Regions from separate parts of the Acidovorax sp. T1 genome, predicted to be linked through region 1. Evidence: predicted binding sites of a transcription regulator. Region 1 holds the regulator's gene; the other holds the start of a gene.
The links. The regulator sigma-54, encoded in region 1, starts transcription at its own class of promoters, with help from an activator protein. The targets are predictions, from matches to a motif close to TGGCANGNAANCTGCTTT.
Positions count from the first base shown of each region.

Region 2: exaC (acetaldehyde dehydrogenase ExaC) is a predicted target of sigma-54. The motif match lies at 2,512-2,529, and genes of this name have one in related genera.

Region 1 covers NZ_CP021648.1:3,765,632-3,770,045, forward strand. The annotation lists gene CCX87_RS17490 (THUMP domain-containing class I SAM-dependent RNA methyltransferase) at 1-901, opposite strand, end outside; gene CCX87_RS17495 (acyl-CoA thioesterase) at 898-1,380, opposite strand; gene CCX87_RS17500 (RNA polymerase factor sigma-54) at 1,462-3,051, opposite strand; gene lptB (LPS export ABC transporter ATP-binding protein) at 3,051-3,824, opposite strand; gene lptA (lipopolysaccharide transport periplasmic protein LptA) at 3,836-4,414, opposite strand, start outside.
Region 2 covers NZ_CP021648.1:3,987,262-3,991,675, forward strand. The annotation lists gene uvrA (excinuclease ABC subunit UvrA) at 1-311, shown strand, start outside; gene CCX87_RS18490 (sigma-54-dependent Fis family transcriptional regulator) at 373-2,334, opposite strand; gene exaC (acetaldehyde dehydrogenase ExaC) at 2,648-4,171, shown strand; gene CCX87_RS18500 (DUF779 domain-containing protein) at 4,357-4,414, shown strand, end outside.

The sequences.
Region 1 (4,414 bases):
GCGGCATGCGCTGCAGGGCGTCGCCACCGCGCAGCTGCACGGCATCGGCCACGCCGGCACGCTCGGCATTGCGCTGGGCAAAATCGACCATGCGGTGGGCCACATCACTGCCAAATATGGGCACAGCGCTTGCCTGGATTGCGCCTTCAGCTTCGTTTTTAATAGCAGACCAGACATGCGCCTGGAACGGCAGCAGTTTCTCGAACGCAAAGCGGCGCAGCATGCCCGCCGGGATGCGGCAGGCGATCTGCGCGGCCTCGATGGCAATGGTGCCGCTGCCGCAGCAGGGGTCGTACAGCGGCACGGGGTTGTCGCCCAGGGGGTCCCAGCCGCTGGCGGCGATCATGGCGGCGGCCAGGGTTTCCTTGAGCGGCGCGTCGCCCTTGTCCTCGCGCCAGCCGCGCTTGAACAGCGGCTCGCCCGAGGTGTCGATGTAGATCGTGGCCTCTTCGGTGGTCAGGTGCAGGTGGATGCGCACGTCGGGCCACTGCGTGTTCACGTCGGGGCGCACGCCGCTCTTGGCGCGAAAGCGGTCGGCCACCGCGTCCTTGATCTTGAGGCCGGCGAAGTTCAGGCTTTGCAGCGGGCTGTGCTGCGCCGTCACCTCGACCTTGAAGGTCTGGCGCGTGGTGAACCAGATCTCCCAGGCCACGTCGCTGGCGGCTGCGTACAGGTCGTTCTCGGAGCGATAGGGCCGGTGCGCGAGCTGCACCAGCACGCGTTGCGCCAGGCGGCTGTGCAGGTTCAACAGCAGCGCCTCGCGCCAGGACGCGCGCAGCAGCACGCCGCCCCTGCCGGTGAGCAGGTCTTGCCCCGTGAGGCCGGTGATGCCATGCACCTCGTCGGCCAGAAAGCCCTCGACGCCCGCGGCGCAGGGGAGAAAAAGTTGGAGTTGGTTCATGTCGATGGGGAAGATACGCGCTCGGGCACAGCGGGGAAACCGGGCTCACCCGCGCGGGCCCGCAGCAGCTGGCGGATGGATTCGGGAATCGGCGCCACCTTGCGGTCGCTCTTGCCGATGAAGACGATGCCGGTCTTGCCGCGCGCCACCTCGCGGCCTTGCGTCTTTTCAGTCATTCGAAAGACGAGGTCGAAACCATAGCGATTGAAGTCTGCGGGCGCCATCTCCACGCGCATGGTCTCGCCGTGAAAACCCTCGGACCGGTACTGCGCCACGATGTCTCCCACCACGATGGACAGCCCGCCCACATCCGCCTCGGGGTAACCCAGCGACTGGAAGAAGCGCACACGCGCCTCGGACACCAGCGAGAGCAGCTGTGCGTTGTCCAGGTGCCCGCCCTGGTTGACGTGGCTGATGTAGATCTGCATCTCGGTGGCAAAGCCGAAGTGCGGGGGAAGGTCGAAAACAATGCGGGCCATGGCGTACAAGCGGGTGAGAGGGTCAACGAAACAAAAAAACAACCAACGGGCGCACAACCCGCGCACCCGCCAGCGAAGGGCCTACAAAGCCTTGCGCAGGTTGGCCGGCGCGATCTTGAGCGCCTCGCGGTATTTGGCCACGGTGCGGCGCGCGCACTCGATGCCCTGCTCCTTGAGCATCTCGGCGATCTGGCTGTCGGACAGCGGCTTGGCGGGGTTTTCAGCGGCGACGAACTGCTTGATCAGCGCACGCACCGCCGTGCTGGAGGCGTTGCCGCCGGTCTCGGTGCCCAGGCCCGAGCCAAAGAAGTATTTGAGCTCATAGGTGCCGATCGGCGTGGCCATGTACTTGGCGGTGGTCACGCGGCTGATGGTGGACTCGTGCAGGCCCAGCTCATCGGCGATGTCGCGCAGCACCAGCGGGCGCATGGCCAGCTCGCCGTGGGTGAAAAAGTTTTTCTGCCGCTCGACGATGGCGCGCGAGACGCGCAGGATGGTGTCAAAGCGCTGCTGGATGTTCTTGATGAACCAGCGCGCCTCCTGCAGGCGCTGCTGCATGCCCTGGTGGCCCTCGCCGCCCTTGTGGCCGCGCAGCGCGCCGGCGTAGATGTCGTGCACACGCAGGCGCGGCATCACGTCGGGGTTGAGCTGCACGATGAAGTTGTGCTGGCCGCTGTGCCCATTGGCGCGGCCGGCTTTGCGCACGATGACGTCGGGCACGATGATGTTGCGCTCCACATCGGCAAAGCGGCGGCCGGGGCGTGGCTCCAGCCGGGCAATCAGGGCCATGGCGGCGCGCGTGCGCTCTTCGCCATCGCCACAGGCCTGGGTGAGGCGGCGGATGTCGCGGCGCGCCAGCATCTCCAGCGGCTGCTGGCAGATGGAGAGGGCGGTCTGCACGGTGCCGGGGTCGATCCCGCTGTCTTCGTCGGCGGCCAGGGCCTTGAGCTGCAGCGTCAGGCATTCGGCCAGGTTGCGCGCGCCCACGCCCACGGGCTCCAGGCTTTGCAGCAGGCGCTGCGCCACGGTGAAACGGTGCACCAGCTCGTCGATCTGCTCGAGATTGCCCTCACCAGCCAGGCCCGTGGCCAGCTCTTGGAGCGGCTCTTCAAGGTAGCCGTCGTCGTTGAGCGATTCAATCAGGAAGCGCAGCGCGGCGCGGTCGATCTCGGACAGGCGCAGCGCCAGGGCCTGGCGGTGCAGAAACGACGTGAGGGACTCGTGCGAGCGCGCCAGCTCGGTGGCATCGGCCTCGTCGCCTTCGGAGTCGTTGCGGTTGCGGGCGGGCGCATCACCGCCCCACTCGGCATCGTTGGGCGCCATTTCCACGGTGCCGTCGCCGCTCCAGTCGGGTTCGTCCGCGCTGGTGCTGGGGGTTTCCGCATCATTTTGGCCTTCAGCGCTAGTGCTGCTTGCGCTGGCAGCTCCTGAATACATAGCATCATCGGCGCTGTAGTCGTCGGCCTGCGCGGGGGTGTCGGCGGCTTCCAGGCCGAACTCCTCGCGCGGCGCCTCTTCGGCGGTGCGCTCCAGAAACGGGTTCTCGTCAAGCATCTGCTCGACTTCCTGCGAGAGTTCGAGTGTGGACAGCTGCAACAGCCGGATGGATTGTTGCAACTGCGGCGTGAGCGACAGGTGCTGCGAAACGCGCAGAGACAGGCCGGGTTTCATCACATCCTGAAGTGCTCGCCGAGATAGACGCGTCTTACCTCGGCGTTGTCAACGATTTCGGCCGGCGTGCCCTGGGCGAGCACGCGGCCATCGCTGATGATGAAGGCGTGGTCGCAGATGCCCAGCGTCTCGCGCACGTTGTGGTCGGTGATCAGCACGCCGATGCCGCGCGCCTTCAAAAAACCAATGATCCGCTGGATCTCGATCACCGCGATCGGGTCGATGCCGGCAAACGGCTCGTCGAGCAGGATGAAGCGCGGCTGGGTGGCCAGGGCGCGGGCGATCTCGACCCGGCGGCGTTCGCCGCCCGACAGCGCCAGGGCCGGTGATTCGCGCAGGTGATCCACGCGCAGCTCCTGCAGCAAGGCCGTGAGACGCGCTTCAATCTCGGCCCGGGGCAGGGGCTTGCCGTCGTCGCCGCGCTGCAGCTCCAGCACGGCGCGCACGTTCTCTTCGACGTTCAGCTTGCGAAAGATCGACGCCTCTTGCGGCAGATAGGACAGCCCCAGGCGCGAACGCCGGTGGATGGGCATGTTCGCCACCGAATGGCCATCGATGCGGATATCACCGCCATCGCAGCGCACCAGCCCCACGATCATGTAAAACGAGGTGGTCTTGCCAGCGCCATTGGGGCCAAGCAAGCCCACCACTTCGCCCTTTTGCACGACCAGCGACACGTCCTTGACGACCTTGCGGCTGCCATAGGATTTTTCGAGGTGTTCGACTTCCAGGCGGCTGCCCGTCTGGGTATCTGGGCCTTGACCTTGATTCACCGTCACAGCACTCACTTGCTTGCACCACCGAGCGAGTTGCTGGGACGCAGCACCGGCCCGCTGGCCGCGGGGGCCGGGGCCACAGCGCCGGCAGGCTGCTCCTTGGCCGGCGACAGCACGGCGCGCACGCGGCCGCCCGGGGCGGGTACATCGCCCGGCACGCTGGCGGCCGACTTTTTCTGGCCATCGACCGTGAACACGTCGGTGAGGTTGTTGTAAACGATGACGGCGCCCGACACATCATCGGTCACCACCGATTCCCGATAGCGGCGCATCTCGGCGCGGGTGATGAAACGCACGTTGTCGGCCTTGCCGTCGTATTCGATGATTTCACTCTCGCCTTCGATGAACTCGTCCGGTGCGCCGGCCGGGGTGTCGCGCTTTTGCCGGAAGAACGCGCGCTTGCCGGGCTCGGCCGTCACGACGCCGTACTGGTAGCCATCGGCATCCTGGCGCACATCGAGCCGCGCGCCGCGCAGCACGATGGAGCCCTTGGTCATGACCACCCGGCCCGTGAAAACACTGGTCTGCTTGAGCTCATCGTGGCGCAACGCATCGGCCTCGATGTTCATGGGCTTGTTGCGGTCGGC
Region 2 (4,414 bases), 220 kb from region 1:
TCGCGCAAGAGCTGAGCAAACGCGACACCGGCCGCACGCTCTACATCCTCGATGAACCGACCACCGGCCTGCACTTTGCCGACATCGACCTGCTGCTCAAGGTGCTGCACCAGCTGCGCGACGCAGGCAACACCATCGTCATCATCGAGCACAACCTCGACGTCATCAAAACCGCCGACTGGCTGATCGACATGGGGCCCGAGGGCGGCGCGGGCGGCGGCAGCGTGGTGGGCGTGGGCACGCCCGAAGAACTGGCGGCCAACCCGGCCAGCCACACGGGGCGGTATCTGGCGCCGTATCTCAGCAAATAGTTTGAAAGAAATTGGCCTCTAGCGCTTGACAGTAAAGCGCAAGAAGCTATAAAAATAGTAGCTATTGAGGCGTGCGTGAAGCCAGCTTGCGGTACAGCGTCTGCCGGCTGATGCCCAGCTGGCGAGCGGCTTGCGACATGTTGCCGCGTGCGGCCTGCAAGGCCTGGTCGATGGCTGCGGTGGAGAGTTGCTGCAGGCTGAGGGCGGCGGGCAGGCCCTCCGCACCCGGGCCTGCTGCCGCTTCGCTGCGCGGGCTGGCGGGCGCCGCCGTGAGCGCCTGCACCAGGTCGTCGGGCATGTGCTCCCAGCCCAGGGTGTCTTCGCCCTCGGCCAGCATGGCGCAGGCGGTGCGCAGCACGTTGGCCAGCTGGCGCAGGTTGCCGGGCCAGGGGTAGGCGGCCAGGCGGGCCAACAGGTCGGGCGCCACCTGCACCTCAAAACCCAGGCCCTGTTCCGTGCCCAGGTCGGCCAGCAGGCGCTGCAGCAGCGCCACAAAGTCGCTGCGCTCGCGCAGTGCGGGCAGTTGCACCGTGAGGCCGTTGATGCGGTAGTACAAATCTTGCCGAAAGCGCCCCTGCTCTGCCGCCTGCATGAGCTGGTTGTGCGTGGCGCAGACCAGTGCAAAGTCCACCGGCACGGCCTTGCTGGCGCCCACGGGCGTCACGCTGCGCTCTTGCAGCACGCGCAGCAGGCGGGTTTGCAGGGCCAGCGGCATGTCGCCGATTTCGTCGAGAAACAGCGTGCCGCCGTGGGCCTCGCGCAGGCGGCCCAGGTGGCCTTCCTTGCGTGCGCCGGTGAAGGCGCCCGCCACGTGGCCGAAGAGTTCGGACTCAATCAGGTGCTCGGGGATGGCAGCGCAGTTGATGGCCACAAACGGTGCGTCGCGGCGCGGGCCGCTGGCGTGCAGCGCGCGCGCAAACACCTCCTTGCCCACGCCCGATTCGCCCTGCACCAGCACCGCAATGGGCTTGCCCACCACGCGGCGGGCCTTGTCGGCGGCAGCGCGCCAGCGGGCGTCGCCGGTGTCCAGCAGCGCCAGTGCGTCCTGCGTGGGTGCGGCGCGGGCCGCCGTGGCGGGCTGCGACGGGGTGACCCACGCGGCGGCATCCATCTGCACCTGGGCAAACAGCAAGCCGCCGTGGGGTGTGCGCAAAGCCTGCGGCTGCTGGGGGCGGCGCTTGTGGTGCGAGAGCAGGTCACCCAGCCGCACGTCCAGCACGCGCTCCAGCAAGGTGGCGCCCACGTCGCCCGCGTGCAGGCCCAGCTGCGCCAGGCCCACGCGGTTGGCGCCCACGATCCAGCCGTCGGCCGACACCGCCACGATGCCTTCGGCCACGCTGCCAATGCCCTCGGGCACGCTGTGCAGGTGCAGGCGGATGTTGCGTTTGCAGGTGGCGGCCAGCAGGCGGTTTTCGATCATGCGCGCTGCCGTACTGACCAGCCCCAGCGTGTGCGCGTGGCCGTTGCGGTAGTCGCCCGAGATGTCGAGGATGCCCAGCAGCTCGCCCGTGGCCGACAGGATGGGCGAGGCCGCGCAGGTGAGAAAGCTGTTGCGCTCCAGAAAATGCTCGCCGCCATGCACCTCGACCGCGCAGGCCTCGGCCAGGGCCGTACCGATGGCGTTGGTGCCCCGGTGGGCCTCGTGCCAGGATGCACCGCTGGTCAGCGCCACGCGCTCGGCCTTGTCCACAAAGTAGGGGTCGCCCAGGGTGTGCATGAGCATGCCGCGCCGGTCGGCCAGCACCACCACGCTCTGGCTGTGGCGCACCTGCTCAAACAGGTACTCCATCACCGGCCGCGAATGCGCCAGCAGCTCGGGGTTGCTGGCCAGCACATGGCGCAGGGTGCCGCTGCTGGGGTGGTCGATGGCCTGGGGCCGCCCGGTGGGCACCAGGCCCGCCGCCATACTGCGCGACCAGGAGCGCGCCAGGCGCTCGTCCACCAGGCCGCTGGGGCACTGGCCAGAGTCCAGCAGATGCTGGCGGGCCTGTCGCAAGGCGACGGGGGAAGTGTTGGGGCGCACGCTTTGTCTCCGTACAGGCTCAGGATGGCCTGCTTGTGGGTATGGGACGAGTATGGCGGGCAGCAACGCCGGGGGCAAGGGCGCGGGCGCCAGGTTTGCGCCAACTGTTCCATTTCGTGACAGGTGTTGCGGTACGGCACAGCACGGCGGGCCCACGGCGACAGGTGAGCCCCTGGTTGGCAGAAAAATCCCAATGAAATCAACACGCCGCGCGCCTTGGCCAGCTGGCATGGGTTTTGAGTAGGGGGTTGGTATCGGACAGGCCCCATGAGGCCCGCCCGATACACACAACCATCGCAGGAGACAACACACCATGACCGTTTACGCAGCCCCCGGCGCCGCTGGCGCCAAGATCGCCTACAAGCCCCAGTACAACAACTTCATCGGGGGCAAATTCGTGCCCCCGGTCAAGGGCCAATACTTTGATGTCATCTCGCCGGTCAACGGCAAGGTCTACACCCAGGCAGCCCGCTCCACCGCCGAAGACATCGAACTGGCGCTGGACGCTGCGCACGCCGCCGCCGACGCCTGGGGCAAGACCGACGCCGCCACGCGCGGCAACATCCTGCTGAAAATTGCCGATCGCATCGAGCAGAACCTGGAGCTGCTGGCCTACGCCGAAACCGTGGACAACGGCAAGGCGATCCGCGAGACGCTGAACGCCGACATCCCGCTGACCGTGGACCACTTCCGCTATTTCGCGGGCGCCATTCGCGCACAAGAGGGCGGCATCAGCGAGATCGATAGCGACACCGTGGCCTACCACCTGCACGAGCCACTGGGCGTGGTCGGCCAGATCATCCCCTGGAATTTCCCCATCCTGATGGCCGCCTGGAAGCTGGCCCCCGCCCTGGGCGCCGGCAACTGCGTGGTGCTCAAGCCGGCGGAGTCCACCCCCATCTCCATCCTGATCCTGGCCGAGCTGATTGCCGACCTGCTGCCGCCCGGCGTGCTGAACATCGTCAACGGCTATGGCCGCGAGGCAGGCATGCCGCTGGCCACCAGCAAGCGCATTGCCAAGATCGCCTTCACCGGATCGACCAGCACGGGCCGCGTGATTGCGCAGGCCGCCGCCAACAACCTGATCCCCGCCACGCTGGAGCTGGGCGGCAAGAGCCCCAATGTGTTCTTTGCCGACATCATGGACAAGGACGATGCGTTTCTGGACAAAGCCATCGAAGGCCTGGTGCTGTTCGCCTTCAACCAGGGCGAGGTCTGCACTTGCCCCAGCCGCGCCATCATTCAAGAATCGATCTACGACAAGTTCATGGAGCGCGTGCTCAAGCGCGTGGCCGCCATCAAGCACCAGAACCCGCTGGATACCGACAGCATGATGGGCGCGCAAGCCAGCAAGGAGCAGCTCACCAAGATCCTGAGCTACCTCGACCTGGGCAAGCAGGAAGGCGCCGAAGTGCTGGCCGGTGGCGGCCAGGCGCACCTGGGTGGCGATCTGGAAGGCGGCTACTACGTGCAGCCCACGCTGTTCAAGGGCCACAACAAGATGCGCATCTTCCAGGAAGAAATATTCGGCCCCGTGCTGGCCGTGACCACCTTCAAGGACGAAGCCGAGGCGCTGGAAATTGCCAATGACACGCTGTACGGCCTGGGCGCAGGCGTGTGGAGCCGCAACGGCAACGTGGCCTACCGCATGGGCCGCGCGATCAAGGCCGGGCGCGTGTGGACCAACTGCTACCACGCCTACCCGGCGCACGCGGCGTTTGGCGGCTACAAGGAATCGGGCATCGGGCGTGAGAACCACAAGATGATGCTGAACCACTACCAGCAAACCAAGAACCTCTTGGTGAGCTACTCAGAAAACAAGCTCGGCTTCTTCTGATGGGGGGTGGCGGTCCAAAAACCGCCCCTGGCGTCGTTGCTCCGTCTTGCCGTGGCGCTGCCACTGTCTGCGACGGAGACGCCTGGCCAGGGACGGTTTGTGAACCGCGGGAAACGTTTCTACTGACGCGGCTCGTTGTTCCAACTTGCCGCGTTTGTTTTTGCATCGCACGCTGGAGACACCCTATGGTCGATAAAGTCATCGCCACCCCCGCCGCGCTGGAGCTGGTGGCCTTTCTGCAAG